3 regions of the Chryseomicrobium aureum genome follow, and region 2 is predicted to be linked to each of the others. Evidence: a T-box and tRNA genes for the amino acid it is inferred to sense, from the RefSeq annotation. Region 2 holds a T-box; the other regions hold tRNA genes.
The links. A T-box is a leader RNA that pairs with one kind of tRNA and senses whether it is charged. The one in region 2 lies ahead of serS (serine--tRNA ligase), so its partner is inferred to be a tRNA-Ser.
Positions count from the first base shown of each region.

Region 1: it has a tRNA-Ser gene. The T-box ahead of serS (serine--tRNA ligase) is inferred to sense a tRNA for this amino acid. The anticodon was not compared.
Region 3: it has a tRNA-Ser gene. The T-box ahead of serS (serine--tRNA ligase) is inferred to sense a tRNA for this amino acid. The anticodon was not compared.

Region 1 covers NZ_CP171117.1:1,696,279-1,706,522, reverse strand. Annotated here, with positions in the region: rRNA gene ACF3OH_RS08965 (23S ribosomal RNA) at 1-1,766, shown strand, start outside; rRNA gene rrf (5S ribosomal RNA) at 2,014-2,129, shown strand; tRNA gene ACF3OH_RS08955 (tRNA-Val) at 2,133-2,208, shown strand; tRNA gene ACF3OH_RS08950 (tRNA-Thr) at 2,260-2,335, shown strand; tRNA gene ACF3OH_RS08945 (tRNA-Lys) at 2,344-2,419, shown strand; tRNA gene ACF3OH_RS08940 (tRNA-Leu) at 2,434-2,518, shown strand; tRNA gene ACF3OH_RS08935 (tRNA-Gly) at 2,542-2,616, shown strand; tRNA gene ACF3OH_RS08930 (tRNA-Leu) at 2,649-2,737, shown strand; tRNA gene ACF3OH_RS08925 (tRNA-Arg) at 2,748-2,824, shown strand; tRNA gene ACF3OH_RS08920 (tRNA-Pro) at 2,830-2,906, shown strand; tRNA gene ACF3OH_RS08915 (tRNA-Ala) at 2,928-3,003, shown strand; tRNA gene ACF3OH_RS08910 (tRNA-Met) at 3,024-3,097, shown strand; tRNA gene ACF3OH_RS08905 (tRNA-Ile) at 3,104-3,180, shown strand; tRNA gene ACF3OH_RS08900 (tRNA-Ser) at 3,196-3,288, shown strand; tRNA gene ACF3OH_RS08895 (tRNA-Met) at 3,347-3,423, shown strand; tRNA gene ACF3OH_RS08890 (tRNA-Asp) at 3,426-3,501, shown strand; tRNA gene ACF3OH_RS08885 (tRNA-Phe) at 3,524-3,599, shown strand; tRNA gene ACF3OH_RS08880 (tRNA-Gly) at 3,603-3,676, shown strand; tRNA gene ACF3OH_RS08875 (tRNA-Ile) at 3,680-3,756, shown strand; tRNA gene ACF3OH_RS08870 (tRNA-Asn) at 3,762-3,837, shown strand; tRNA gene ACF3OH_RS08865 (tRNA-Ser) at 3,843-3,933, shown strand; tRNA gene ACF3OH_RS08860 (tRNA-Glu) at 3,943-4,014, shown strand; gene ACF3OH_RS08855 (ammonium transporter) at 4,138-5,412, opposite strand; gene ACF3OH_RS08850 (P-II family nitrogen regulator) at 5,425-5,766, opposite strand; gene ACF3OH_RS08845 (isochorismate synthase MenF) at 5,964-7,325, shown strand; gene menD (2-succinyl-5-enolpyruvyl-6-hydroxy-3-cyclohexene-1-carboxylic-acid synthase) at 7,315-9,024, shown strand; gene menH (2-succinyl-6-hydroxy-2,4-cyclohexadiene-1-carboxylate synthase) at 9,017-9,781, shown strand; gene menB (1,4-dihydroxy-2-naphthoyl-CoA synthase) at 9,795-10,244, shown strand, end outside.
Region 2 covers NZ_CP171117.1:2,634,490-2,644,733, forward strand. Annotated here, with positions in the region: gene ACF3OH_RS13830 (deoxynucleoside kinase) at 1-371, opposite strand, end outside; gene ACF3OH_RS13835 (deoxynucleoside kinase) at 368-1,006, opposite strand; gene tadA (tRNA adenosine(34) deaminase TadA) at 1,137-1,625, shown strand; gene serS (serine--tRNA ligase) at 1,645-2,919, opposite strand; T-box leader at 2,983-3,183, opposite strand; gene ACF3OH_RS13850 (PLP-dependent aminotransferase family protein) at 3,288-4,703, shown strand; gene ACF3OH_RS13855 (serine hydrolase) at 4,914-6,239, opposite strand; gene guaB (IMP dehydrogenase) at 6,383-7,849, opposite strand; gene ACF3OH_RS13865 (glutathione peroxidase) at 7,979-8,455, opposite strand; rRNA gene rrf (5S ribosomal RNA) at 9,154-9,269, opposite strand; rRNA gene ACF3OH_RS13875 (23S ribosomal RNA) at 9,448-10,244, opposite strand, start outside.
Region 3 covers NZ_CP171117.1:792,731-802,974, forward strand. Annotated here, with positions in the region: gene ACF3OH_RS04275 (nucleotidyltransferase-like protein) at 1-266, shown strand, start outside; rRNA gene ACF3OH_RS04280 (16S ribosomal RNA) at 665-2,217, shown strand; rRNA gene ACF3OH_RS04285 (23S ribosomal RNA) at 2,404-5,329, shown strand; rRNA gene rrf (5S ribosomal RNA) at 5,594-5,709, shown strand; tRNA gene ACF3OH_RS04295 (tRNA-Asn) at 5,719-5,793, shown strand; tRNA gene ACF3OH_RS04300 (tRNA-Ser) at 5,800-5,890, shown strand; tRNA gene ACF3OH_RS04305 (tRNA-Glu) at 5,910-5,984, shown strand; tRNA gene ACF3OH_RS04310 (tRNA-Val) at 5,992-6,067, shown strand; tRNA gene ACF3OH_RS04315 (tRNA-Met) at 6,089-6,165, shown strand; tRNA gene ACF3OH_RS04320 (tRNA-Asp) at 6,167-6,242, shown strand; tRNA gene ACF3OH_RS04325 (tRNA-Phe) at 6,296-6,371, shown strand; tRNA gene ACF3OH_RS04330 (tRNA-Thr) at 6,379-6,454, shown strand; tRNA gene ACF3OH_RS04335 (tRNA-Tyr) at 6,463-6,546, shown strand; tRNA gene ACF3OH_RS04340 (tRNA-Trp) at 6,558-6,631, shown strand; tRNA gene ACF3OH_RS04345 (tRNA-His) at 6,654-6,729, shown strand; tRNA gene ACF3OH_RS04350 (tRNA-His) at 6,776-6,848, shown strand; tRNA gene ACF3OH_RS04355 (tRNA-Gln) at 6,856-6,930, shown strand; tRNA gene ACF3OH_RS04360 (tRNA-Gly) at 6,935-7,009, shown strand; tRNA gene ACF3OH_RS04365 (tRNA-Cys) at 7,017-7,090, shown strand; tRNA gene ACF3OH_RS04370 (tRNA-Leu) at 7,097-7,180, shown strand; gene ACF3OH_RS04375 (MFS transporter) at 7,267-8,448, shown strand; gene proS (proline--tRNA ligase) at 8,747-10,183, shown strand.

The DNA.
Region 1 (10,244 bases), 940 kb from region 2:
CGCTGCGCCGAAAATGTATCGGGGCTAAACGGTTCACCGAAGCTGTGGATGCATACCTAGGGTATGCGTGGTAGGAGAGCGTTCTAAGGGCGTCGAAGTCTGACCGGAAGGACAGGTGGAGCGCTTAGAAGTGAGAATGCCGGTATGAGTAGCGAAAGATGGGTGAGAATCCCATCCACCGTATGACCAAGGTTTCCTGAGGAAGGCTCGTCCGCTCAGGGTCAGTCGGGACCTAAGTCGAGGCCGATAGGCGTAGACGATGGACAACAGGTTGATATTCCTGTACCACCTCCCCGCCATTTGAGTGATGGGGGGACGCAGTAGGATAGGGAAGCGTGCCGTTGGATGTGCACGTTCAAGCAGTGAGGTGTGATGTGAGGCAAATCCCGCATCTATAACACCAGGCTGTGATGAGGAGGACATAGTCCGAAGTTTCTGATTTCACGCTGCCAAGAAAAGCCTCTAGCGAGGCGGGAGGTGCCCGTACCGCAAACCGACACAGGTGGTCGAGGAGAGAATCCTAAGGTGAGCGAGTGAACTCTCGTTAAGGAACTCGGCAAAATGACCCCGTAACTTCGGGAGAAGGGGTGCTCTGACAGGGTGAAAGCCCGAGAGAGCCGCAGTGAATAGGCCCAGGCGACTGTTTAGCAAAAACACAGGTCTCTGCAAAACCGTAAGGTGACGTATAGGGGCTGACGCCTGCCCGGTGCTGGAAGGTTAAGAGGAGTGCTTAGCGCAAGCGAAGGTGCGAATTGAAGCCCCAGTAAACGGCGGCCGTAACTATAACGGTCCTAAGGTAGCGAAATTCCTTGTCGGGTAAGTTCCGACCCGCACGAAAGGCGTAACGATCTGGGCACTGTCTCAACGAGAGACTCGGTGAAATTATAGTACCTGTGAAGATGCAGGTTACCCGCGACAGGACGGAAAGACCCCGTGGAGCTTTACTGTAGCCTGATATTGAACTTTGGTGCAACTTGTACAGGATAGGTAGGAGCCTAAGAGCCCGGAGCGCCAGCTTCGGAGGAGGCGTCGGTGGGATACTACCCTGGTTGTATTGAAGTTCTAACCCATGCCCGTGACCCGGGCAGGAGACAGTGTCAGGCGGACAGTTTGACTGGGGCGGTCGCCTCCTAAAGTGTAACGGAGGCGCCCAAAGGTTCCCTCAGAATGGTTGGAAATCATTCGAAGAGTGTAAAGGCAGAAGGGAGCTTGACTGCGAGACCTACAAGTCGAGCAGGGTCGAAAGACGGGCTTAGTGATCCGGTGGTTCCGCATGGAAGGGCCATCGCTCAACGGATAAAAGCTACCCCGGGGATAACAGGCTTATCTCCCCCAAGAGTCCACATCGACGGGGAGGTTTGGCACCTCGATGTCGGCTCATCGCATCCTGGGGCTGTAGTCGGTCCCAAGGGTTGGGCTGTTCGCCCATTAAAGCGGTACGCGAGCTGGGTTCAGAACGTCGTGAGACAGTTCGGTCCCTATCCGTCGTGGGCGTAGGAAATTTGAGAGGAGCTGTCCTTAGTACGAGAGGACCGGGATGGACACACCGCTGGTGTACCAGTTGTCTTGCCAAAGGCATCGCTGGGTAGCTATGTGTGGACGGGATAAGTGCTGAAAGCATCTAAGCATGAAGCCCCCCTCAAGATGAGATTTCCCATTACGCAAGTAAGTAAGATCCCTCAAAGACGATGAGGTAGATAGGTTCGGGGTGGAAGCACGGCGACGTGTGGAGCTGACGAATACTAATCGATCGAGGACTTAACCAAAATTTTAGATGTGGCGGCGACTGTCCAGAAATGCCGAGATAAGATGGCAGACACAGCGAGGTTCTACCTCGATGGGGCTGACAGCTTGTGGAGTGTATTTCTAGGAGCCAGAACTCGATTCCATATCTGAACACAATCAATTGTCATTCTATCCAGTTTTGAAAGAACAAATTTTATTGAGAAAACACTTGTAATACCGGGTGGGTTTGATATAATAAACCTTGTCTTTCAACAAATGAATAGCCAGTCTAGTGATGATGGCGAAGAGGTCACACCCGTTCCCATACCGAACACGGAAGTTAAGCTCTTCAGCGCCGATGGTAGTTGGGGGTCTCCCCCTGTGAGAGTAGGACGTCGCTAGGCAATGGAGGATTAGCTCAGCTGGGAGAGCACCTGCCTTACAAGCAGGGGGTCGGCGGTTCGATCCCGTCATCCTCCACCATTTATTTAAAAAGTGAAATAGCTTGGGCTATGTAACTAGATTCAACACCGTGCCGGTGTAGCTCAACTGGTAGAGCAACTGACTTGTAATCAGTAGGTTGAGGGTTCAAGTCCTTTCGCCGGCACCACTTCAAGAGAGCCATTAGCTCAGTTGGTAGAGCATCTGACTTTTAATCAGAGGGTCGAAGGTTCGAGTCCTTCATGGCTCACCATTTTATATGAACATGCGGGTGTGGCGGAACTGGCAGACGCACTAGACTTAGGATCTAGCGCCGCAAGGCGTGGGGGTTCGACTCCCTTCACCCGCACCATTTTCATATGACATGTATACAATGCGGAAGTAGTTCAGTGGTAGAACACCACCTTGCCAAGGTGGGGGTCGCGAGTTCGAACCTCGTCTTCCGCTCCATATTTCTTAAATGCCTTACATACAATACCCTTGCCGGGGTGGCGGAACTGGCAGACGCACAGGACTTAAAATCCTGCGGTAGGTGACTACCGTACCGGTTCGATTCCGGTCCTCGGCACCACTTATATTATGCGCCCGTAGCTCAATTGGATAGAGCGTCTGACTACGGATCAGAAGGTTGTGGGTTCGACTCCTGCCGGGCGCGCCATAATACGAGAAGTAGCTCAGCTTGGTAGAGCACTTGGTTTGGGACCAAGGGGTCGCAGGTTCGAATCCTGTCTTCTCGACCATTTAAACCTGATACCCATTATGGGGCCTTAGCTCAGCTGGGAGAGCGCCTGCCTTGCACGCAGGAGGTCAGCGGTTCGATCCCGCTAGGCTCCACCAATTATTCTTATACTTATTATGGCGGCCTAGCTCAGCTGGCTAGAGCGTACGGTTCATACCCGTGAGGTCGGGGGTTCGATCCCCTCGGCCGCCATCTTAAGGACCTTTAGCTCAGTTGGTTAGAGCAGACGGCTCATAACCGTCCGGTCGCAGGTTCGAGTCCTGCAAGGTCCACCAGTATAATCACACAGCGGAGGTATACCCAAGTCCGGCTGAAGGGATCGGTCTTGAAAACCGACAGGCGGGTCAAACCGCGCGGGGGTTCGAATCCCTCTACCTCCTCCATTTTTTAAAGCTACTGGGTAATGAAGCTTAGCTTTCACTAGAAACAGAATAATATTGTCGCGGGGTGGAGCAGCTCGGTAGCTCGTCGGGCTCATAACCCGAAGGTCGCAGGTTCAAATCCTGCCCCCGCAACCAATGGTCCCGTGGTGTAGCGGTTAACATGCCTGCCTGTCACGCAGGAGATCGCGGGTTCGATTCCCGTCGGGACCGCCATTTTTTTGAAAAATACATAATCGGCTCAGTAGCTCAGTTGGTAGAGCAAAGGACTGAAAATCCTTGTGTCGGCGGTTCGATTCCGTCCTGAGCCACCATTTGCGGGTGTAGTTTAGTGGTAAAACCCCAGCCTTCCAAGCTGGTGATGAGGGTTCGATTCCCTTCACCCGCTCCAAATGGGCCTATAGCTCAGCTGGTTAGAGCGCACGCCTGATAAGCGTGAGGTCGATGGTTCGAGTCCATTTAGGCCCACCATGTATTCCGAAGTAGCTCAGTTGGTAGAGCATCCGGCTGTTAACCGGCAGGTCGCAGGTTCGAGTCCTGCCTTCGGAGCCATTGATGGGGAAGTACTCAAGTGGCTGAAGAGGCGCCCCTGCTAAGGGTGTAGGTCGGGCAACCGGCGCGAGGGTTCAAATCCCTCCTTCTCCGCCATCATGCATTGGCCCCTTGGTCAAGCGGTTAAGACACCGCCCTTTCACGGCGGTAACACGGGTTCGAATCCCGTAGGGGTCATCGCAAAAAGCAGATTCTTCTTTAATGAAGGATGTGCTTTTTATTTGTAATAAAGCGATACATTTTAAAGCCAGTAGAAGCTCTGATAGAATCAGAGTCTCTACTGGCTTTTTGTAAATTAAATCAGGAATAAGATTTTCCTAACTCTGTTAAGCGCTGTGCGAATGGTTCAGTACGATCAAATGCTGCTCCGTAAGTTTCTCGCACTTCATAAGCACTAGTGCCATGTTCTACATAATCCAGACCTGTAACTTCTTCTTCCTCAGATACACGGATTCCGCTAATGCCCTTCGTCACTAAAACAACTCCTGCCGTTGATACGGATACCCAAGCGATTACAGCTAGTACTCCAACAAGCTGAATACCAAGTAAAGAAACACTTCCGGTTGTAAAGAGGCCCGATGCTGTATCGAACAGTCCTACTGCAAGCGTTCCCCATACACCAATAATTCCGTGAACTGTAATTGCACCGACTGGATCGTCTACGCGAAGTTTTGCATCCAGTAGTCGAATTCCCTCTGTCATTACAATTCCTGCAATAAAACCAATTATTATCGCAGAAGGGAGGCTCACATTAGCTGCTCCTGCAGTGATTCCCACAAGTCCACTTAATGCTCCATTCAGAGTAAGTGAAGCATCGATTTGACCGTAGCGGAGTTTCGTGTATAGTGCAGTTGAGACGACACCTGCTGATGCAGCCAGTAATGTATTTGTGATAATTGAAGGGACTACAGCAGGATCTGCCGCTAAAGTACTTGCTCCATTGAATCCAAACCAACCCAACCATAGAATGAATACACCTAATGCGCCAAGAGGAATACTATGACCTGGGATGACATTTACTTTTTTCCCTGTGTATTTACCAATACGTGGGCCTAAAATTGCCGCTGCAACAAGAGCTCCAGTAGCACCGGTCAAGTGGACAACTGTTGAGCCTGCAAAATCTATAAAACCTAATTGTGCAAGCCAACCACCAGACCAAATCCAGTGGCCAACAACTGGGTAAATAACGGTAACCATTGCAATGGTTAGAACAAAGTAAGCAGATAGTTTCATGCGTTCAGCAACAGCCCCTGAAATGATTGTTGCTGCAGTGGCAGCGAATACGGCTTGGAAGACGAAGAATGCAATATCATCGACTCCTGTAAGTGCAAATCCACTCGTCCCAATCAAACCATTGAATGAATCACCGAACATGAGTGCATAGCCTACTACAAAATAGAGAAGAGAAGCAATAGAGACGGTAATAAAGTTTTTCATGAGTATGTTTACAGTGTTCTTTGATCGAGTAAAACCAGATTCGACCATTGCAAATCCAGCATGCATAAAGAAAACAAGAATTGTACCAAGCATGATCCACAGCATATTAATAGATGATTGTAAAAGTTCAGGTGTCATTAGATTTCCTCCTTAGTGGACCGCAACGGTGCCCGTCTCTTTTGTGCGAATACGAATTGCTTCTTCAACTGGGTAAATAAAAATTTTCCCATCTCCAACTTTGCCAGTAGAGGCATGTTCTACGATCAGCTCTGTCAATGACTTTACTTCCGTGTCATCGACAACCATTTCAAGTTTCAATTTTGTATGAAACTCCATCTCATATTTATTACCTCGGAACAGACCTGTGCGACCTTCTTGTTTTCCAATCCCAGCTACCTCACTCACGCTAAATCCATCAATTCCGTGTAAAGCCAATGCTTGTCGAATCTGTGGGAAGACATCTGGTCGAACAATTGCCTCTATCTTTTTCATACTTGCACCTCCAATGTTAGAATATATAACATCATAAAATTAATTTTCTGAAAAATCAAGCATTATTTTTAAAATGATGTAAAGAAAGTTGACATGAAGTATTTTTCAGGAAGTTTTCGAGTCTAAAGTGTGCGAGCAAATCCGGAAAAGAGTAAAATGAAGATAGTGTGAAGTGTAAAGTCACGGAGGTTTAAACAATGTCAAAACAAGTAGGTTCTCTAACAGGTACTGAGTATCTCTATACAGAGACGATTGATACAGAAGGAATTTCTCCCATTGCATTTTTTGAAGCTGGGGACCGACATTATCAAGGTCAGCGCTTCTTTTGGCAAAATCGAGAGAAAACCCATACGATTGTTGGGATTGGTCATGCAATCGTATTAAAAGCAACGGGTGATGATAGAGTTGAGGTCATTCAAACGGAATGGAACCGACTAAAGCAATTAGTGGTGAAAGAGCAATTAGACCAAGCGCCTTTATTATTTGGAGGGTTTTCATTTGATGCAAAACATCCAGGAAGTGATGAATGGCGTAAGTTTTCATCTTCCTATTTTGTAGTTCCAGAATTTCAATTAGAAATAAAAAATGAATCCACGAAACTCTCCATCAATAGTTTAGTAGAGCGCTCCGATCAAAGTGCTCGTTTTGATGAGCTTCGAAAAGAGAGAGACCGTCTTCTTCATGTAGCACAAGTACAAGAGCGACCACTGTTCGAAAAGGCTGTGGTTATCGAAAAGACGGAGAGGAACGTTCCGGATTACTTGGCTGCTGTTCGCGCGGTGAAAAAGGAAATCACTCGTGGAGAAGTAGACAAAGTCGTAATTTCACGATCGATTGAATTAGATTTTGAGGAACCGGTTTCAACAGGTTCTGCTCTTTACTATGCGCTTCAAGAGCAGCCAGAGAGCTATATCTTTGTCTTAGAAAACGGCGCATCTGCTTTTGTTGGTGCTACACCTGAACGCTTGATTCGCAAAGAGCAAGGGATGATCTACTCAGCTGGAGTGGCTGGTTCTGTTCGTCGCGGAAAAGACGTGGCGGAAGATCAACGTTTAGGAAATGCTTTACTCGCAGATGAGAAAAATCGCGAGGAACATGACTTTGTCGTATCTATGATTCGTACGGTCATTGAACCGATTTGTACAGATCTGCAAATCCCGCAACAACCTAAGCTTTTAAAAATTCGTGACATCCAGCATCTGTTTACACCTATTCAGGGCACGGCAAAAAAAGATGCCGATATGTTTTCATTTGTGAAAGCTTTGCATCCGACTCCAGCATTAGGTGGAACACCACGCAAACGAGCTGTCGAACTCATTCGAGAGCTTGAACAGATGGATCGAGGGTATTATGCGGCTCCAATTGGTTTTGTAGATGCAAATGACAATGGAGAATTTGCGGTGGGGATACGATCGGCGCTCCTGCGAGGTGGTAAAGCGCTGTTATATGCAGGGGGTGGAATTGTCTCAGAATCAGAACCACTTGCTGAACTCGAAGAGACAAATGTTAAGTTCCGGCCGATGCTTCGTGTTTTAGGGGGCAATCGTCATGAATTATAAGCAGAATCTCACGGCTTACGTTCGCGCTATACTTTCAGGACTGAAAGACTATGGCGTTTCTGAAGTTGTTATAAGTCCTGGTTCACGTTCAACGCCACTCGCTTATGGAGTTGTGTCGGACCAAGATTTTTCGGCATCTATTCAAGTAGATGAGCGTTCGGCAGCATTTTATGCTCTTGGCCTTGCGAAAGCCTCAGGAAAGTCGGTTGCTCTCATTTGTACATCGGGTTCAGCAGCAGCTAACTATTTTCCTGCCATTGTCGAGGCGTATTATGCGCGTATTCCATTAATCGTGTTAACGGCAGATCGCCCACATGAACTGCGAGAAGTCGGTGCTCCACAAACCATCGATCAGGTGAAAATGTATGGCACGCATGTTAAATGGGCAATAGATTATCCGGTCGTGGATTCATTCGAGGGCACAACGCCTTTTGTATATAGTCAAACAACACGTGCAGTCCTGGAGTCTTGCACGAATCCAAGAGGCCCCGTTCATTTAAATATTCCATTCCGTGAACCATTGCTCCTTGATTTTGAGATGGAAATTCCAGCGAAACGAGAAAAGATGCTCGATTCGACACAATCGGTTTTATCTGAGCAGATGCGCAGTCAACTAACTACGATAGTTGAGCAAGCGAAATCTGGAATCGTAATCGTTGGAGAACTTGCTCTTTCAAAAGTGAGCATGGTTGAGGATTATTTGGCGGATCTTGGCTGGCCGGTTTTATGCGACCCTTTATCGAATTTACGGTCGTCAAAGCACCCGAAATTAAAATCTCTTATTATCGAAAACTATGATGCTTTATTAAAAAATGACATGAGTTACGAAACGCTCTTACCAGACGTCGTTATTCGCATTGGTCCACAGCCAGTCTCTAAATTTCTCGGCATCTTCTTAAAAACTTCGAAGCCAACAAGCTTTATAGTGGTAGACGAGGCAGCGCGCTTTCGAGACCCACTTGGACTTGCGACAGAAACGGTCGTGGGAGGTGTAGAAGCTTTAGTAGGTATTCAAACAGCTCAATCATCTGATCATAAGAGCTTGGCTATCTGGCAGGTGAACAACGTCGTAGCTAGAGAACTCGTGCATGCTTATCGTGAGGACGAGCAAGATGAAGGGGCTTATATTGCCACAGTTTTTGGTGCTCTTCCTGAAGATGCCGTTGTATTTGCAAGTAGTAGTATGCCGATACGCGATGTAGATACATTCCACATAGCAGATTCTAAAGGGATCTCAATCCTTGCAAACCGAGGAACGAATGGAATTGATGGAGTGGTTTCGACAGCACTCGGTGCTCAAAAAGCTCTAGAAAAGCCACTCTACTTGTTGATTGGGGATCTTGCGTTCTTGCACGATGCAAATGGTCTTTTATTGAGTCGCTATCAACATGTGGAAGCGACGATTATTGTGATGAACAATGATGGAGGAGGCATCTTCTCCTATCTGCCTCAAGCATCTGAACCGGAATATTTTGAGAAGTTGTTTGGAACTGGCTCTGGTATTACATTTAAGTACCTCGCTGACATGTATTCTATTCCGTATGTATTTGTGGAGTCTAAAGAGCAATTGAGTGAGCTCGTTTCGAAACCATCTACTGGTCTACGCATCCTTGAAGTGACTACGAATCGTCAAGCGAATACAGAAACACACCGTAAACTGTGGAAACGTGTGAAGGAAAGTTGGACTCCGGATGTATAAAGAATGGAATCCTACTGGAACGAAAAAACTGGTCGTTCTGCACGGTTTCACGGGATCACCTCGTTCTTTTGAGCGCGTTGTGGAAATGTTGTCAGAAGATATTCATGTAATCGCGCCAACGCTCCCAGGGCACGGAAAGATCACCTATTCCTATGAAACGATGGAAATGCATCACCAGATTAATTGGTTGGAGGATTTTCTTCAACAGCACCAGTTGAAAGAGGCTTCAGTGCTCGGTTATTCAATGGGAGGGCGTCTAGCCATGGGGTATGCGCAGGAATTTCCTGTGAAGCAGCTGATTCTTGTCAGCAGTTCTCCAGGTATTGAGCTGCAAAACGATCGAGATGCGCGACATGAGGCCGACCAAAATCTTGCTGAAAAAATCCGTCGGAATGGATTGGACTGGTTTGTTTCTTACTGGGAGAACATTCCGTTGTTTGAAAGTCAAAAGCGCCTTCCTGTAGATGTTCAACAGATGGTGCGTTCAGAACGTTTGCAACATGATGCCGAGCAACTCGCTACCAGTTTGGAAGATTTTAGTACGGGGAATATGCCGAGCTACTGGAACGAGTTAGAAAATTATCATCATCCAGTCCATATGGTTGTAGGAGAACTGGACACAAAGTTTGTGGAGATTGCTAAAAAAATGAGTGCGCGTTTACCGAATGCGACGTTACGCATCGTACCGAATGTCGGCCATGCGATTCAAGTGGAAATTCCGCAAATGTTTGCTACAATAATAGAGGATGTACTTTAAAGGAGGCAACACTATGACAAGAGAATGGCAATCGCTCCGTACATATGAAGATATCAAGTATGAGTTCTTCAACGGAATCGCAAAAATTACAATCAATCGTCCGGAAGTGCGCAATGCATTCCGCCCAAAAACTGTTCATGAATTAATCGATGCGTTTTCACGTGCGCGTGACAACAAAGACATCGGTGTGATTATTTTGACTGGTGAGGGTGAAAAAGCATTCTGTTCGGGTGGAGATCAATCTGTACGTGGCCATGGTGGTTACGTAGGAGACGACGAAATTCCACGTCTGAATGTACTTGATCTGCAACGCTTAATCCGTGTGATTCCAAAGCCAGTAGTGGCAATGGTAGCAGGATACGCAATTGGTGGCGGACACGTTTTACACGTTGTGTGTGACTTATCTATCGCAGCGGACAACGCTCGTTTCGGTCAAACGGGTCCACGTGTCGGTTCATTTGAT
Region 2 (10,244 bases):
GCATCGAAAAGACTTGTATACGTTTCGTAGTCGACAGGATCCATTGTGCCTTTCTCTTTGTGCATCCGTGCAAAGATACCCGTATCTTCATAGATGGAGCGGTCTTGGATGAATCCACCACCGTACTCAAACATGCGCTTCTGTTCTTTAAAGCGCTCCGCTAAGAAGTAAATCTGTAAGTGAAAGCTCCACTTAGAGAAATCATCATAGAAACGGTCCAAATAAGGATTCGTATCTACCTTTTCAAAAGAAGTCTTAAAATCAAGCGCTTCTGCCAAAGTTTTAGTCATCGTTGATTTTCCGACACCTACAGTTCCGGCGATCGTGATGACAGCATCATGGGGAATGCCGTATTTCTCTCGTAAATTCATCGTTGCAAGCTCCTTTTATGTAATGTTGCATCTACTTTATCTAAAATGTGGGCCAGGTCTTGTGGGTTTTGGACGAAATCGAAATCGTCTCCGCTAAAACGCAGGACAGGAACCTCCGGGTGCGCCTTCTCGAAATCTTCTATGAACACACGGTAGTCTGCAGATAATTGCGCAAGGTAAGCGGGCTCGATCTTCTTCTCGAAATCACGGCCACGCAGTTCGATACGCTCTAGTAATACATCCAGGCTTGCGTCTAGGTAGACGACCATGTTCGGAACAGGCATATCTCGTGTTAAAATAGAGTAAATTCCTTCGTATTTCGCATACTCCACTGGAGAAAGAGTGCGCTTAGCAAAAATCAGGTTTTTGAAAATATGATAATCGGCAGCAACAGGACGGTCGTTTGCGATATAATGCTTTTGAATGTCTGCCAGCTGCTTATAACGGTTACATAAGAAGAACATTTCCGTCTGGAAGCTCCACTCTGCAATATTGTCATAAAATTTATCTAAGAACGGGTTCTCGTCAACGATTTCTTTCAGTAATTCAAATTGATACGTATCGGCGATGGCTTTTGCTAGGGACGTTTTCCCGACGCCAATAGGCCCTTCAACCGTAATAAATGGAATAGACATAGCTTCTGACCTCACTCTTCTGTCTCAAGTCGTGCTTTCCATTTTACCACAGCTCTACCATGAAACATAGATGAAAATCCGTCCATCTTTCCAAGCAAAGAAACATAAAATTAGAGAGGAGGAAGGTCTTATGCACGACTTCTATATGAGAGAAGCGCTTGCCGAAGCAAAGAAGGCTGGCGATGCTGGAGAAGTCCCCATCGGAGCGATTCTTGTTCATAACGACACCATCATCGCACGAGGCTCGAACCTCCGAGAAGCGACGCAAAACGCCCTTACCCATGCGGAGATGTTAGTCATCGAAGAGGGATGCAAACAGCTCGGTAGCTGGCGCTTAGAAGACACGACGCTTTATGTCACGCTCGAGCCTTGCCCGATGTGTGCAGGGGCTATCTTACAATCCCGGATTCCACGCGTCGTTTACGGCGCACGCGATGCAAAAGCAGGGTGCGTGCATTCACTTTACACTCTCCTAAACGATGAACGTTTCAACCATGCATGTGAAGTCATTGAAGGTGTGGAGGCTGAGGCCTGTGGCGAAATCCTCACCTCTTTCTTCCGTAACTTACGTGAGCAAAAAAAGCTCCGCAAACAACAAAAGCAGCCAGACTCCCTATAAGAGTCGGCTGCTTTTTCAATTAACGGATAACGTCTTTACCACCCATGTATGGACGCAATACTTCTGGAATCACAACAGATCCGTCTGCTTGCTGGTAGTTTTCTAAAATCGCCGCAACCGTACGACCAATCGCTAGGCCGCTTCCGTTCAACGTGTGCACATATTCAGGTTTTGCACCTGGCTCGCGGCGGAATCGGATACCCGCACGACGCGCTTGGAAATCTTCAAAATTACTGCAAGAAGAAATCTCTTTGAAGTCGTTGTAGCTTGGAAGCCATACTTCGATATCGTATTTCTTCGCTGCTGTGAACCCTAGGTCGGCTGTACACATCAACAACACGCGGTACGGAAGACCAAGAAGTTGAAGCACTTTCTCTGCGTGTCCTGTTAATAGTTCCAGTTGCTCGTAAGATTCTTCTGGCTTCACAAAACGAACCAGTTCGACTTTGTTGAATTGATGCTGACGAATCAAGCCACGTGTGTCGCGTCCTGCAGATCCTGCTTCAGAACGGAAACATGCGCTATACGCTGTGAACGCTTGTGGAAGTTGCTCAGCTTCTAAGATTTCATCTCGGTAGAAGTTCGTCACCGGTACTTCAGCTGTTGGAATCAAGAAGTAATCTTCCTCTTGGATCAAGAAGGCATCTTCTTCAAACTTCGGCAACTGGCCTGTTCCCGTTAAACTCTCACGGTTTGCCATGTACGGTGGAATCATTTCTTCGTAGCCATGCTCTTCAGAGTGCAGATCCATCATGAAGTTCAGTAAAGCACGCTCAAGACGTGCACCTAGACCACGGTAGAAAGCAAAACGGCTTCCCGTTACTTTCGCTGCACGTTCAAAGTCGACAAGCTTCAAATCTGTCACGATATCCCAGTGGGCTTTCGGTTCGAAGTCAAATGACGGTGCATCTCCCCACGTACGGTGCGTGACGTTATCGTCTTCTGTATCCCCGATTGGTACGCTGTCGTGCGGAATGTTTGGAATACGCATCATCATATAATTGAACTTTTCTTCAACTTCACGAAGTTCTTCGTCTAACTCTTTGATTTCATCGCCAACTTGACGCATACGTGCGATGGCCTCATCTGCATTTTCTTTGTTGCGCTTCATCGTAGAGATCTGCTCAGACACTTTATTGCGCTCAGACTTCAACTCTTCTGTTTTGGCAATCAACTCTCGGCGTTTTTGATCGAGCACTTCAAATTGATCAAACTCTGAGATATCTTCTCCTCGCTTTGCGAGCTTTGCCTTTACGGCATCAAAATTGTCACGTACATACCGTACATCTAACATAGAATTTCCTCCTCTTGATTGGCTTCCAACGATTTTTTGCATACAAAAAGCCCCCATCCCTAAAAAAGGGACGAGAGCTACCCGCGTTACCACCCTGGTTGTGTCCATAGGAACACCACTTGTCTCATAACGGCCTCTTGACCGGCCTTCGTTATACCGAAGGCAACTCTCAGGATGGATTCACAAGTGTTTTTATCAGCTCTCACCAACCGCTGACTCTCTTGAAAAAACGGGCTTGTTACTGCTTCCGATCATCGTTTTTCACACATGAAATTAGCTCTAGTTTACCCGATTTTCACAAATTGTGCAACGTACACATCTATATTCCCGTATACTAAAACCACAGAACTTGAACGGAGGACGTTGCTATGGAATTATTTCTACCACACCTATCAACTGATTCATCCATGCCACTCTATGAACGGCTGTATCGCGCTTTTCGTGAAGCGATATTGACAGGGCAGCTTGCCGAAGGAGAAAAGCTTCCTTCGAAGCGTCAATTGGCGGATTACTTGTCCATCAGTCAGACAACGATTGAAACGACCTATCACCAACTTGTAGATGAGGGCTATGTCATTGCACTGCCTCGCAAAGGATACTTTGTACAAAACAGTACAGAACTCATCCGGAGTACACCTGGCGAACAACCTGCTCGACAAGAACTAGAAGCCCCGAGCTACCGCTATGACTTTCATCCAGGGAAAATCGACCTTGCGCACTTTCCATTAGAACAATGGAGAAAATGCGCACGTGATGTGCTGTCTGATCGAAATCGAGAGCTACTTCACCTTGGACACCCTCAAGGAGACCTCTCTCTTCGCCAACAGATTGCGACCTATCTCTATCAATCACGGGGTGTCAGGTGTACCCCTGAGCAAGTCATCATCGGGTCAGGAACCGAACAGCTCTTACCTTTTCTCTTACGCTTAATGGGGGACGCCGGAGTATTGGCAGTGGAAGATCCAGGCTATTCGCTTACCCATCACTTCTCACAAAACAGCGCCTATCAAGCCGTACCGATTGCTGTAGACGAAGAAGGGATGAAAGTCAGCGAACTTCGAACAACCAATGCCACAGCTGCTTATATTACGCCTGCTCACCAGTTCCCAACCGGCGCCATCCTATCTGCCTCTAGACGAAATCAATTGTTAAAGTGGGCAACTGAAACCGGTGGCTATATCATCGAGGACGATTATGACAGCGAATTCCGTTATGTCGGAATGCCAATCCCTGCACTGCAAGGATTTGATACAAATAATCGCGTGATTTATTTGAGCACATTTTCAAAATCTCTGATGCCCTCACTGCGTATCGCGTATGCGGTCATTCCATCGCATTTATTGGATGTGTACAGACGCCAATTTGGACATTATGCAGCTACTGTCCCACGCTTTGATCAAGCAACTTTGACTCAATTTATGGAAAAAGGGTATTTTGAGAAACATGTAAACCGAATGCGGAAGCTCTACAAACGAAAATTAGACATCTTACGAAAGATTGGCGAACCGTATGCAGAGTGGCTCTCGATTTCTGGAGATCAAGCTGGCATGCATGTTGTGATAGATTGCCAGACACATTTCACGGGGGAACAATTGAGAACCAAACTTGCGGAAATTGGTATCCGTATCTCTGCACTTGACCATTACCGCATCAACCGGACAACTGTCTCTTCCAAGTTATTACTGGGCTTTGGGGGCATCCCCGAAGAGAAGATGGAACCTGCACTGAACGACTTATTTGAACAACTTGCGGAATACTGCATACAAAAAGAGGCAGGGACATAACTCAGTTAATTCCACAAATGAAGTTAAAGATAACAAAATGAAAAGTGTGTAGGCGTGACTCCAGCGGGATTATAAGCGGAAGCTGAGACCGAGGCTCAGCCCGCGCCCGCGGAACGCTTCCCCTACACCCAATAGAACATACAAAAAGGGAGTTTCTCATGACGAGAAACTCCCTTTGCTGGGTTTTGTCACAGCCTCTTTACTTTTGGTTTAAAACAATCCACCAACGAATTCTGTTACATTCCCCCATAGTCCTGTAAAGAATGCTCCAATTCCTTGGAATACAAGAGAAATCCAGCTTGCACGTTCTACTGCAGCTGTCGTCACAACGTCTACTCCTGCTTCTTTATCCAGGATGTAACCAAGGTCTTCACCTTCCGTTTTCTCCAGTTTTACTTTTCCGACAACCTGGCCGCTTTCTACCTCTGCTTCAAGCATCTCTTCTGTCGGTGTAAATACAGGTGTGTACAAGTCTTTTTCATTTGACTTGATGACCATCGAAATGCCTTCTTTTGGAGCAATTGCAACTTCATCTTCTTTCCCTTTATCGACAGCAAGTGTCTCTGCACCTTCTATTGTTTGTCCTGGTGCTACGATCTCTTGTTTTGTAAATTGCGCAAAGCCGTAATCCAATAGAGCACGAGTTGCATCAAAGCGCGCTTTATAAGAACCTACACCTTGCGCATCTACTGCTTTCATCACGACTGTAATTAAACGCATGTCGCCACGTGTTGCAGTACTTGCGAATGAATGACCAGCAAGTTCAGTTGTTCCCGTTTTTAATCCATCCACACCTTCGTACTCATAGACAAGTCCTGGTAACATGAAGTTCCAGTTTGGCATGTCTGTTGCATCGTCTGTCCCTTCACGGAACGTCTTACGAGGGATGCTTGCCACTTCTAGTACTTCCGGGTAATCGCGAAGAAGTGCAAATGATAATGTTGCCACAGCTTTTGCAGGCATCACGTTTTCATCGCTCGCGCCAGTAGAAGCTGGGTGCATTCCCATTAGATCTTCATTGTTTAATCCCGATGAGTTGACGAAGTTATACCCTTCAAGTCCTAACTCTTCTGCTTTTTCATTCATCAATGTAACAAAATTGTCTTCTGTGCCTGCAATTGTCTCAGCAATCGCTACTGTCGCTGCATTGGCAGAATAGATCGCCATTGCTTCATACAATTCACGAATCGAATATGTACCATCTTGGCGAAGAGGTACATTACTTAGTGCACGATTTTGTGAAAGGCGGTATGTATAGTCTGTGACCGAATATTGTTGATCCCATGTAATACGTCCTTCTTCAATCGCTTCAAATAACAGATACTCTGTCATCATTTTTGTCATACTAGCAATCGCAAGTGGTTGTTCTGCATTTTTGCTATATAAAATTTTCCCAGTCTCAGCGTCAATCATAATTGCAGCATCTACGGTTAAGTTAAGCGGATCTGTCTCCGCTTGAGCTGCTTGCGGGATTCCTACGATTCCTGAAATTAAAAGCATCGGAATGAGGAGCCACTGTGCCATCCATTTTTTCAATGTTTTTACCCTCCAAAGCCTATTTTTCCTTGCTCATTTTAACACAAGGCTAGTAGAAAAAATGCATTTTCACTAAAAAAACACACCTAATGCCTAGTATAGACGTCATAAGGTGTGCGAATGTTCCTGATAGGAACTAGTTATTAGGAAATAGAATAGTTTGGTGCTTCTTTTGTAATTTGTACATCATGTGGGTGACTCTCACGAAGGCCGGCACCTGTCATTTTCACAAATTGTGCTTCATTTCGAAGTTTTTCCAAGTTGTGCGCTCCGCAGTATCCCATTCCAGAACGAATCCCACCTGTTAACTGGTGAATCGTATCTGCAAGTGGCCCTTTGTATGGAAGACGCCCTTCAATACCTTCTGGCACCAGTTTCTTCGCATCTTCTTGGAAGTAACGATCTTTTGAACCACGTTCCATGGCACCAATTGATCCCATTCCACGGTACACTTTAAAGCGACGTCCTTGGAAGATTTCAGTCTCTCCAGGGCTTTCTGTCGTACCTGCAAGCATGCTTCCTAACATCACAACATGTCCACCAGCAGCTAATGCTTTCACAATATCGCCAGAATATTTAATCCCGCCATCAGCAATAATGGCTTTGCCGTGCTTGCGTGCTTCTGTTGCACAATCGTATACCGCTGAAATTTGAGGAACCCCAACGCCTGCAACAACACGTGTTGTACAAATTGAACCAGGACCGATTCCGACTTTAATGATGTCTGCTCCCGCTTCAATCAGCTCACGCGTTGCTTCTGAAGTCGCTACATTCCCTGCAATGATTGCAAGTTCTGGGTAAGCTGCGCGAATCTCTTTCACAGTTTCCATTACACCTTGTGAGTGACCATGTGCTGTATCAATCGTAATGACATCTACATGTGCCTTCACAAGCTTCTCTACGCGCATCAGTGTATCTTTCGTGACACCCACTGCTGCTCCGACAAGAAGGCGGCCATGTTGGTCTTTTGCAGCGTTCGGAAACTCAATTACTTTTTCAATATCTTTAATTGTAATAAGACCTTTTAAAATACCGTCTTCATCTACAATTGGAAGTTTTTCAATCTTGTATTTTTGTAGCACTTTTTCCGCTTCTTGAAGTGTTGTGCCAACAGGAGCTGTCACCAAGTTCTCTTTCGTCATCACGTCATCAATTTTCAATGAATAATCTTGGATGAAACGAAGGTCGCGATTCGTGATAATTCCAACAAGCTTTTGCTCTTCTTCATTGTTCACGATTGGCACACCTGAGATGCGGTATTTGCCCATCAAATGTTCTGCATCATACACCTGATGTGTTGGTGTTAGGAAGAACGGATCTGTGATAACGCCATTTTCCGAACGCTTAACTGTCTCCACTTGTTCCGCTTGCTCATCAATGCTCATATTCTTGTGAATAATACCGAGACCGCCTTGACGTGCCATAGCAATAGCCATCTTTGCTTCTGTTACGGTATCCATTCCTGCACTTAAAATCGGAATGTTCACTTTAATCTTCTCTGTCAATTGAACTGATAAGTCGACATCCTTTGGCAATACCTCTGATTTCGCTGGAACAAGCAATACGTCATCAAATGTTAATCCTTCACGCTGGAATTTTGATTCCCACATTTTCCGTCTTCCTCCTCTTGATTTTGAATATTAGTGTTAAGGTTATCAGCGTGGCTAAGAGGTGTCAAGGCAGCATCAAATTAAACATGTATTCCGATTTTTCACAAAAAAAGAACGGATTTCTCCGTCCTATAGATACTTCACTAAATCTTCTTCAATTTTTGATGGATTTGTCTGAGGTGCGTAGCGTTTTACAACATTTCCGTCACGATCCACTAAGAACTTTGTGAAGTTCCACTTAATCCCTTCTGAGAGCAACCCTTTCTTTTCTGAAACGAGGTGTTGGAATAGTGGATCTGCATCTGTGCCTTTTACATCTACTTTCGCAAACATTGGGAATGAGACACCATAGTTGCGTTGGCAGAAACTCATCGTTTCATCGATGTTTTCAAACTCTTGATTGTTGAATTGGTCACTTGGGAAGCCTAGGACTTCGAATCCTTGGTCTTTGTACTTCTCATAAAGGCTTTGCAATTCTTCAAATTGGGGGGTGAAGCCACACTTACTCGCAGTGTTGACGACGACGAGCACTTTGCCTTTGTATGTATCGAGTGCTACTTCATCGCCAGTCGTTGCTTTTACTTTGAAGTCAAATACGGTTGTCATGTGTGTGTTCGCTCCTTTCGGTGTAGTTTTACTTTACCGAATAGGGAGGAGGAAATTCAACTAAGATGAACTGGGAATATGCAGTGAAAAAGCCAGATCTATCTTACGATACTTGTTCTAAAGATCAAAGTAAGAACGAAGAGGACAGGTGGAGGTGTTTCTTAGCTGTCAATCCCTCCATCCAGGCCGCCATTTCCTGGGTGAGTTTCCCCGAGCCTCCCCACGTAAGCTGAAAGAAGATCACTTTCATCTTCGTTGCCGGGTCTCGGGAAAACTCAGATGGCCCGGGAAATGACGACCTGGACTCCGGGATTGATCACCACTGAGAAGTTATCCCTCTTAATTTCTTATTTAACTTTTGTAAACTGGCGTTCGACCACTGACAGATCACTACTTACTAGAAATACACTTGGAGATCTAAGGGCTTCCTAGAAACGCATTTTGTAATCAAGCATTTGCTAGAAAGAGGTCTTTGACATTTCAGGTCTTACTAGCAAGGGTTTTGTGACTTCAGTTCTTACAAGAAAGTGAAGTTTGATCTCACGCGCTGTCCTCTTCGTTCGTGGACTGGCTCTTCAGACGAACATCGCAAGGAAGACACATCCATCTGCGAGAAGACAAACACCGTATGAGAAGGTTGTCTTACTTTTTTGCATACAAAAAAGGCCACCCCTGACGGGATGACCTTCTTCTCTGTTGCCCAGCGACGTCCTACTCTCACAGGGGGAGACCCCCAACTACCATCGGCGCTGAAGAGCTTAACTTCCGTGTTCGGTATGGGAACGGGTGTGACCTCTTCGCCATCATCACTAGACCTTGAGCCTGTTCGCTCAAAACTGGATAGAATGACAATTGATTGTGTTCAGATATGGAATCGAGTTCTGGCTCCTAGAAATACACTCCACAAGCTGTCAGCCCCATCGAGGTAGAACCTCGCTGTGTCTGCCATCTTATCTCGGCATTTCTGGACAGTCGCCGCCACATCTAAATGTTTGGTTAAGTCCTCGATCGATTAGTATTCGTCAGCTCCACGTGTCGCCACGCTTCCACCCCGAACCTATCTACCTCATCGTCTTTGAGGGATCTTACTTACTTGCGTAATGGGAAATCTCATCTTGAGGGGGGCTTCATGCTTAGATGCTTTCAGCACTTATCCCGTCCACACATAGCTACCCAGCGATGCCTTTGGCAAGACAACTGGTACACCAGCGGTGTGTCCATCCCGGTCCTCTCGTACTAAGGACAGCTCCTCTCAAATTTCCTACGCCCACGACGGATAGGGACCGAACTGTCTCACGACGTTCTGAACCCAGCTCGCGTACCGCTTTAATGGGCGAACAGCCCAACCCTTGGGACCGACTACAGCCCCAGGATGCGATGAGCCGACATCGAGGTGCCAAACCTCCCCGTCGATGTGGACTCTTGGGGGAGATAAGCCTGTTATCCCCGGGGTAGCTTTTATCCGTTGAGCGATGGCCCTTCCATGCGGAACCACCGGATCACTAAGCCCGTCTTTCGACCCTGCTCGACTTGTAGGTCTCGCAGTCAAGCTCCCTTCTGCCTTTACACTCTTCGAATGATTTCCAACCATTCTGAGGGAACCTTTGGGCGCCTCCGTTACACTTTAGGAGGCGACCGCCCCAGTCAAACTGTCCGCCTGACACTGTCTCCTGCCCGGGTCACGGGCATGGGTTAGAACTTCAATACAACCAGGGTAGTATCCCACCGACGCCTCCTCCGAAGCTGGCGCTCCGGGCTCTTAGGCTCCTACCTATCCTGTACAAGTTGC
Region 3 (10,244 bases), 860 kb from region 2:
TACAAAAACGAGTAGAACTTTTGTTTTTAGCAAGTGATTTCCTTATACATTCCCGCACGAAAGAAGCAGCTCTGCATATACAAGAAGTATTAGCACAGAAACCGTATTGGTCTATTCAAGAGATCCATGAACAAGCAGAGTTGAAGAATTATTCGACGGACTTAGAGGTCTATATTGAATTTTTAGTTGAAAAAGGAATCATCTTTATAGAAGAACATCAAACGAAAAGTTCGCAAATTATGCATAGATATTATCGTGTAGTCTAGTATTAACAAGGGCTCAGGTTATATGCTTGAGCCACCTTTAAATTATTTTAAAAAAATAGTTGACGTTATGTTTGAATATAAGTTATGATGATACACGTCGCTAAGGCAATAACGAATCAAACGAGCACTACAGCTTATATAACATTCGAAAAAAACTTCTAAAAAAAAACAGTTGACTCATATAAGCTCAACTGATAAAGTAGAGAAGTCGCCAAAACGAGTGACACACAAAATGAACATTGAAAACTGAACATGCAAGACGTCAAGATAGAGCGTCACCACCCCGACCCCCGTTGGGTGTGCGTGACGCAACACGAACCAAGTCGCATCCTTTAACGGGTTGTGATGGACGTTCAAAAATTAAGTCAGCAACAAAATGAGCTTATATTAAGTTCTCTTTTATGGAGAGTTTGATCCTGGCTCAGGACGAACGCTGGCGGCGTGCCTAATACATGCAAGTCGAGCGGATGAAGGAGGAGCTTGCTCCTCCAGATTCAGCGGCGGACGGGTGAGTAACACGTGGGCAACCTGCCCTGTAGATTGGGATAACTCCGGGAAACCGGGGCTAATACCGAATAATCCACCAGACCACATGGTCCGGTGTTGAAAGGCGGCCTCGGCTGTCACTACAGGATGGGCCCGCGGCGCATTAGCTAGTTGGTGGGGTAACGGCCCACCAAGGCGACGATGCGTAGCCGACCTGAGAGGGTGATCGGCCACACTGGGACTGAGACACGGCCCAGACTCCTACGGGAGGCAGCAGTAGGGAATCTTCCACAATGGACGAAAGTCTGATGGAGCAACGCCGCGTGAGTGAAGAAGGTTCTCGGATCGTAAAACTCTGTTGTGAGGGAAGAACAAGTACCGGAGTAACTGCCGGTACCTTGACGGTACCTCATTAGAAAGCCACGGCTAACTACGTGCCAGCAGCCGCGGTAATACGTAGGTGGCAAGCGTTGTCCGGAATCATTGGGCGTAAAGCGCGCGCAGGCGGTCCCTTAAGTCTGATGTGAAAGCCCACGGCTCAACCGTGGAGGGTCATTGGAAACTGGGGGACTTGAGTGCAGAAGAGGAAAGCGGAATTCCAAGTGTAGCGGTGAAATGCGTAGAGATTTGGAGGAACACCAGTGGCGAAGGCGGCTTTCTGGTCTGTAACTGACGCTGAGGCGCGAAAGCGTGGGGAGCAAACAGGATTAGATACCCTGGTAGTCCACGCCGTAAACGATGAGTGCTAAGTGTTAGGGGGTTTCCGCCCCTTAGTGCTGCAGCTAACGCATTAAGCACTCCGCCTGGGGAGTACGGTCGCAAGACTGAAACTCAAAGGAATTGACGGGGGCCCGCACAAGCGGTGGAGCATGTGGTTTAATTCGAAGCAACGCGAAGAACCTTACCAGGTCTTGACATCCCGCCGACCGCCTAGGAGACTAGGCCTTCCCTTCGGGGACGGCGGTGACAGGTGGTGCATGGTTGTCGTCAGCTCGTGTCGTGAGATGTTGGGTTAAGTCCCGCAACGAGCGCAACCCTTGATCTTAGTTGCCAGCATTCAGTTGGGCACTCTAAGGTGACTGCCGGTGACAAACCGGAGGAAGGTGGGGATGACGTCAAATCATCATGCCCCTTATGACCTGGGCTACACACGTGCTACAATGGATGGTACAAAGGGCTGCGAACCCGCGAGGGGGAGCCAATCCCATAAAACCATTCTCAGTTCGGATTGTAGGCTGCAACTCGCCTACATGAAGCTGGAATCGCTAGTAATCGTGGATCAGCATGCCACGGTGAATACGTTCCCGGGCCTTGTACACACCGCCCGTCACACCACGAGAGTTTGTAACACCCGAAGTCGGTGGGGTAACCTTTATGGGGCCAGCCGCCGAAGGTGGGACAGATGATTGGGGTGAAGTCGTAACAAGGTAGCCGTATCGGAAGGTGCGGCTGGATCACCTCCTTTCTAAGGATTATTTCGGAACAGACCCTCGGGTCTTGACTTGACGTCTTGCAGTTCAGTTTTGAATGTTCATACATTCAACAACCTGTTCTTTGAAAACTGGATAGAACGACATTGATTGTAACAAACACAACGTCAAGCAATTGACGTGTGACCTTAAGTCTCTTCTTCATGGAGAGCACTAACTTAGGTTAAGTTAGGAAGGGCGCACGGTGGATGCCTTGGCACTAGGAGCCTATGAAGGACGGCACTAACACCGATATGCTTCGGGGAGCTGTAAGTGAGCTTTGATCCGGAGATTTCCGAATGGGGAAACCCAGCACGCGTAATGGCGTGTTACCTTCCAGTGAATACATAGCTGGTCGGAGGCAGACCCAGGGAACTGAAACATCTAAGTACCTGGAGGAAGAGAAAGAAAAATCGATTCCCTGAGTAGCGGCGAGCGAAACGGGAAGAGCCCAAACCAAGAGGCTTGCCTCTTGGGGTTGTAGGACACTCTATACGGAGTTACAAAGGCAAGGGGTAGACGAAGCGGTCTGGAAAGGCCCACGACACGAGGTAAGAGTCCTGTAGTCCAAACCCATTGCCCTCCAGAGTGGATCCTGAGTACGGCGGAACACGTGAAATTCCGTCGGAATCCGGGAGGACCATCTCCCAAGGCTAAATACTCCCTAGTGACCGATAGTGAACCAGTACCGTGAGGGAAAGGTGAAAAGCACCCCGGAAGGGGAGTGAAAGAGATCCTGAAACCGTGTGCCTACAAGTAGTTAGAGCCCGTTAATGGGTGATAGCGTGCCTTTTGTAGAATGAACCGGCGAGTTACGATTCCATGCAAGGTTAAGTCGAGGAGACGGAGCCGCAGCGAAAGCGAGTCTGAACAGGGCGAATGAGTATGGGGTCGTAGACCCGAAACCAGGTGATCTACCCATGTCCAGGATGAAGGTGAGGTAACACTCACTGGAGGTCCGAACCCACGCACGTTGAAAAGTGCGGGGATGAGGTGTGGGTAGCGGAGAAATTCCAATCGAACCTGGAGATAGCTGGTTCTCTCCGAAATAGCTTTAGGGCTAGCCTCAGATGAAGAATCTCGGAGGTAGAGCACTGTTTGGACTAGGGGCCCATCCCGGGTTACCGAATTCAGACAAACTCCGAATGCCGATGATTTGTATCTGGGAGTCAGACTGCGAGTGATAAGATCCGTAGTCAAGAGGGAAACAGCCCAGACCACCAGCTAAGGTCCCCAAGTAACCGTTAAGTGGAAAAGGATGTGGCGTTGCTTAGACAACCAGGATGTTGGCTTAGAAGCAGCCATCATTTAAAGAGTGCGTAATAGCTCACTGGTCGAGTGACGCTGCGCCGAAAATGTATCGGGGCTAAACGGTTCACCGAAGCTGTGGATGCATACCTAGGGTATGCGTGGTAGGAGAGCGTTCTAAGGGCGTCGAAGTCTGACCGGAAGGACAGGTGGAGCGCTTAGAAGTGAGAATGCCGGTATGAGTAGCGAAAGATGGGTGAGAATCCCATCCACCGTATGACCAAGGTTTCCTGAGGAAGGCTCGTCCGCTCAGGGTCAGTCGGGACCTAAGTCGAGGCCGATAGGCGTAGACGATGGACAACAGGTTGATATTCCTGTACCACCTCCCCGCCATTTGAGTGATGGGGGGACGCAGTAGGATAGGGAAGCGTGCCGTTGGATGTGCACGTTCAAGCAGTGAGGTGTGATGTGAGGCAAATCCCGCATCTATAACACCAGGCTGTGATGAGGAGGACATAGTCCGAAGTTTCTGATTTCACGCTGCCAAGAAAAGCCTCTAGCGAGGCGGGAGGTGCCCGTACCGCAAACCGACACAGGTGGTCGAGGAGAGAATCCTAAGGTGAGCGAGTGAACTCTCGTTAAGGAACTCGGCAAAATGACCCCGTAACTTCGGGAGAAGGGGTGCTCTGACAGGGTGAAAGCCCGAGAGAGCCGCAGTGAATAGGCCCAGGCGACTGTTTAGCAAAAACACAGGTCTCTGCAAAACCGTAAGGTGACGTATAGGGGCTGACGCCTGCCCGGTGCTGGAAGGTTAAGAGGAGTGCTTAGCGCAAGCGAAGGTGCGAATTGAAGCCCCAGTAAACGGCGGCCGTAACTATAACGGTCCTAAGGTAGCGAAATTCCTTGTCGGGTAAGTTCCGACCCGCACGAAAGGCGTAACGATCTGGGCACTGTCTCAACGAGAGACTCGGTGAAATTATAGTACCTGTGAAGATGCAGGTTACCCGCGACAGGACGGAAAGACCCCGTGGAGCTTTACTGTAGCCTGATATTGAACTTTGGTGCAACTTGTACAGGATAGGTAGGAGCCTAAGAGCCCGGAGCGCCAGCTTCGGAGGAGGCGTCGGTGGGATACTACCCTGGTTGTATTGAAGTTCTAACCCATGCCCGTGACCCGGGCAGGAGACAGTGTCAGGCGGACAGTTTGACTGGGGCGGTCGCCTCCTAAAGTGTAACGGAGGCGCCCAAAGGTTCCCTCAGAATGGTTGGAAATCATTCGAAGAGTGTAAAGGCAGAAGGGAGCTTGACTGCGAGACCTACAAGTCGAGCAGGGTCGAAAGACGGGCTTAGTGATCCGGTGGTTCCGCATGGAAGGGCCATCGCTCAACGGATAAAAGCTACCCCGGGGATAACAGGCTTATCTCCCCCAAGAGTCCACATCGACGGGGAGGTTTGGCACCTCGATGTCGGCTCATCGCATCCTGGGGCTGTAGTCGGTCCCAAGGGTTGGGCTGTTCGCCCATTAAAGCGGTACGCGAGCTGGGTTCAGAACGTCGTGAGACAGTTCGGTCCCTATCCGTCGTGGGCGTAGGAAATTTGAGAGGAGCTGTCCTTAGTACGAGAGGACCGGGATGGACACACCGCTGGTGTACCAGTTGTCTTGCCAAAGGCATCGCTGGGTAGCTATGTGTGGACGGGATAAGTGCTGAAAGCATCTAAGCATGAAGCCCCCCTCAAGATGAGATTTCCCATTACGCAAGTAAGTAAGATCCCTCAAAGACGATGAGGTAGATAGGTTCGGGGTGGAAGCACGGCGACGTGTGGAGCTGACGAATACTAATCGATCGAGGACTTAACCAAAAAACGAGATGTGAAGTGACCTGCGCAAGAAACTCCGAGTAGATCGGACGTGCACGAGAAGACGGTCTTCGTCTTATCGGGTGCGGCCGGTCTGGGAGCGTGTTTCTAGGTCACGGAACTCGACAACATTTAGATGTGGATTCGATTCCACAACTGAACACAATCAATTGTCATTCTATCCAGTTTTGAAAGAACAAATTTTATTGAGAAAACACTTGTAATACTGAGTGGGTTTGATATAATAAGTCTTGTCTTTCAAATAAGTCTAGTGATGATGGCGAAGAGGTCACACCCGTTCCCATACCGAACACGGAAGTTAAGCTCTTCAGCGCCGATGGTAGTTGGGGGTCTCCCCCTGTGAGAGTAGGACGTCGCTAGGCATTATTTATTCCGAAGTAGCTCAGTGGTAGAGCAACCGGCTGTTAACCGGTTGGTCGTAGGTTCGAGTCCTACCTTCGGAGCCATTCTATGGAGAGCTGTCCGAGTGGCCGAAGGAGCACGATTGGAAATCGTGTATACGTTAATCGCGTATCAAGGGTTCAAATCCCTTGCTCTCCGCCATAGAGCTCTTACAAACAATGGCCCCTTGGTCAAGCGGTTAAGACACCGCCCTTTCACGGCGGTAACACGGGTTCGAATCCCGTAGGGGTCACCATTCATACGGAGGATTAGCTCAGCTGGGAGAGCACCTGCCTTACAAGCAGGGGGTCGGCGGTTCGATCCCGTCATCCTCCACCATTTATTTTTTATTAGTATTGTCGCGGGGTGGAGCAGCTCGGTAGCTCGTCGGGCTCATAACCCGAAGGTCGCAGGTTCAAATCCTGCCCCCGCAACCAAGGTCCCGTGGTGTAGCGGTTAACATGCCTGCCTGTCACGCAGGAGATCGCGGGTTCGATTCCCGTCGGGACCGCCATTTTTTAATAAGTAGATTTTACATAAGCCATATCGCTTACATAAAATCTTGTTGGCTCAGTAGCTCAGTTGGTAGAGCAAAGGACTGAAAATCCTTGTGTCGGCGGTTCGATTCCGTCCTGAGCCACCATTTTTAGGCCGGTGTAGCTCAACTGGTAGAGCAACTGACTTGTAATCAGTAGGTTGAGGGTTCAAGTCCTTTCGCCGGCACCATAGTTTGTGGAGGGGTAGCGAAGTGGCTAAACGCGGCGGACTGTAAATCCGCTCCTTAGGGTTCGGCGGTTCGAATCCGTCCCCCTCCACCATTTTTTTATTTAGGGGCATAGTTTAAAGGTAGAACTACGGTCTCCAAAACCGTCAGTGTGGGTTCGATTCCTACTGCCCCTGCCAATTCTTACATTGATAAATCGTGGCGGTCGTGGCGAAGTGGTTAACGCACCGGATTGTGATTCCGGCACTCGGGGGTTCAATTCCCCTCGGTCGCCCCATTATTTGTCTTTTTTTATTTGTCTTGATATAGTTTTTATAATCGTGGCGGTCGTGGCGAAGTGGTTAACGCACCGGATTGTGATTCCGGCATTCGGGGGTTCAATTCCCCTCGGTCGCCCTTTTGATGGGGTATAGCCAAGCGGTAAGGCAACGGATTTTGATTCCGTCATGCCTAGGTTCGAATCCTAGTACCCCAGCCATTTTGCGGAAGTAGTTCAGTGGTAGAACACCACCTTGCCAAGGTGGGGGTCGCGAGTTCGAACCTCGTCTTCCGCTCCAAAAAATTGGCGGCATAGCCAAGTGGTAAGGCACAGGTCTGCAACACCTTTATCACCGGTTCAAATCCGGTTGCCGCCTCCATATAGCGCCGGTGTGGCGGAATTGGCAGACGCGCTGGACTCAAAATCCAGTTCCTTCACGGGAGTGTCGGTTCGACCCCGACCGCCGGTATATTATGTAGTACGACTCTACCTCTGCCAGGTAGAGTTTTTTTATTTGGTTTTTGGGTAGTTAAGTTTGAAAGAGGTGTTGTAGAAATGGAACGACAAAAGTTATGGACGCGAAACTTTATTCTTATTTCGAGTGTCAATTTTCTACTGACACTCGTTTTTTTCTTATTAGTTGTGATCATTGGTCTTTATGCTGTTGATTCGTTTAAAGCCACAACGAGCCAAGCTGGTTTGGTTACTGGAATTTTTATTGTAGGAACCTTGATCGGTCGATTGCTCATCGGTGGAAAGATTGATGAGATTGGACGAAAAAAGACATTACTTATTGGGTTTATTTTGTTTAATGCAGTCACTTTGTTGTACTTTGTGCAGGTAGACATAACGATTTTATTACTTACGCGCCTGTTGCATGGTATTTCACTTGGAATTGCAAGTACAGCTGCAGCAACGATGGTAGCTTCTATTATTCCAATGGCAAGACGTGGAGAAGGGATCGGCTATTTTAGTATGAGTTCAACCCTAGCTACAGCAATTGGTCCGTTTGTTGGATTAATGCTGACACGCGTAACTACTTTCCCTGTAATTTTTTTGATTTGTTTCATTGTAGGAGTAGTTGGTTTAGTCATTGCTTCATTAGTTCAAGTACCTCCAGTAAAAGCTTTAAAGGATGAAAAGGAAACATCATTCTCAATCCGAAGTCTTATCGAACCAAAGGCAGTTCCTATAGCATTTGTAACACTTGTTATTGCGTTCTGCTTCTCGAGCGTTTTATCATTCATGAATTTCTATGCAATTGATTTAGACTTGATTGAGGCTGCCAGTGTCTTCTTCTTGGTGTATGCTCTATCCGTTCTTATTTCAAGGCCATTTACAGGGCGTTTAATGGATCGAAAGGGAGCAAACTATGTAATGTATCCTGCGTTTGTTTTATTAGCGTTAGGTCTTTATCTATTAAGTACAGCTACAAGCTCCCTTACGTTCTTGATAGCTGCAAGCTTGATTGGTTTCGGATTTGGAAACATGCAATCTTGTACACAAGCAATCGCAGTTAAGCTGACGCCGATGCATCGTATGGGCATGGCTACATCTACATTCTTTATTTTCTTGGATGCTGGGCTTGGTTTTGGGCCATATTTATTAGGAATCATGTTAGGGTTTTTAACGTATGCCGAGATGTACTTTGTGTTAAGCATTGTTGCACTCAGTGCTGTTTTGCTTTACTTCTTTGTGTATGGGAAAAAGGACAAAGAGTATCAGCAAATTTACTAGCTATTGCAGATACCATTAGAATTTGCTATAGTGAGGTTCATATAGAAGAGTCTTTGAAGTGGTCAAGTACGTAATGTAAACGTTCAGAAAGTGCAGTGAGTGATGAGAGCTGCGCCGTCCATGCATGCGGAAACCTCCCATGGAGATGCTGTGCAAACACAGCCGGTTCGTTCCCGATAAAGACGCTTGAGATCGTCCTTGTGACGAATGAAGGTGGTACCGTGTCTATCCAGCAGGAAGGCGCCCTTTTGGGTGTTTTTCTGCTTTTTATTTTGTCAAAATTAAAGGAGGCAATACAATGTCAGTACAACAAAATGATTTTTCAAAGTGGTACATCGATACGATTCAAAAAGCAGATTTAATGGATTATACACCTGTTCGCGGATGTATCGCATTCAAACCAGATGGTTATGAGCTTTGGGAGAGAATACAAGCGGAGATGGACCGTCGTTTTAAAGAGACAGGTCACCGCAATGCGTATTTCCCGATGTTGATTCCTGAGTCTTTCTTCCAAAAAGAAAAAGACCATATCGAAGGTTTCTCACCTGAATTACCATGGGTGACAGAAGCTGCAGGCGAACAGTTAGAAGAACGTCTCGCATTGCGTCCGACGTCTGAGACGATGATTGGTCATCTTTATTCAGATTGGATCAAAAGCTATAGAGACCTCCCTGTACTGATCAATCAATGGGCAAATGTTTTCCGCTGGGAGAAAAAGACGTTACCTTTCATTCGTACATCTGAATTTTTATGGCAAGAAGGACACACTGCTCATGTTGATGAAGAGGATGCACGTAAAGAGACGATGCAAATGCTTCAAGTTTACAAAGAAGTAGTAGAAGACTTACTAGCGATTCCAGTATACGACGGTCAAAAAACACCTTCTGAGCGCTTTGCGGGTGCAGTAGATACGTTCTCAATCGAGGCGATGATGAAAGACGGAAAGGCTGTTCAAGCTGGAACATCTCACTATCTCGGGACAAAATTTGCGGAAGCATTTGATATTAAATATTTGAATAAAGAAAATAAGCACGTGCATGTTCACACTACATCTTGGGGAACATCGACTCGCTTGATTGGTGCCATGATCATGGTGCACGGAGATGAACAAGGCCTTGTATTGCCACCAAAAATGGCGCCAACACAAGTCGTATTGATTCCAGTAGGACCTTGGAAAAAGAAGCCTGAAATCGTGGAGAACTTGGATAAAATCTTTGCTGAACTAAAAGCAAAAGGCATTCGTGTGAAATTAGATGATTCGGACCAATCTCCTGGATACAAATTCAACGAGTGGGAATTGAAAGGTGTTCCTGTACGCGTAGAATTAGGTCCTCGTGATTTAGAGAATGGCCAAGCGCTGATGAAAGCACGTGATGCAGAAGAGAAGACAGCAGTCGCTCTTGACGATCTAGTCGCATCGATTGAAAACGAATTAACAGTGATGCAGACTCGACTTTATGACAAAGCGGTTGTTTTCCGTGAAGAGAATAGTCATACGCATGTGGACACATTAGATGAGTTAAAAGCACATATCGAAACTTCACAAACAGAAGGAAAGATTCCTGGATGGATTCTTGGTGGCTGGTGTGGAGAAGACGCATGTGAAGAGAACGTCAAAGAAGAGACGAAATTCACGACGCGTAACATTCCTTTCAATCCACCGACTGAGAAGAAAACATGTATAAACTGTGGTAACGAAGCGAAACATAGCGTGTGGTTTGGTCGCGCGTATTAATAGCAAAACGCCTGCTTGTCACTAGGACGAGCAGGCGTTTTCTGATCCGGTTAAGATTTTG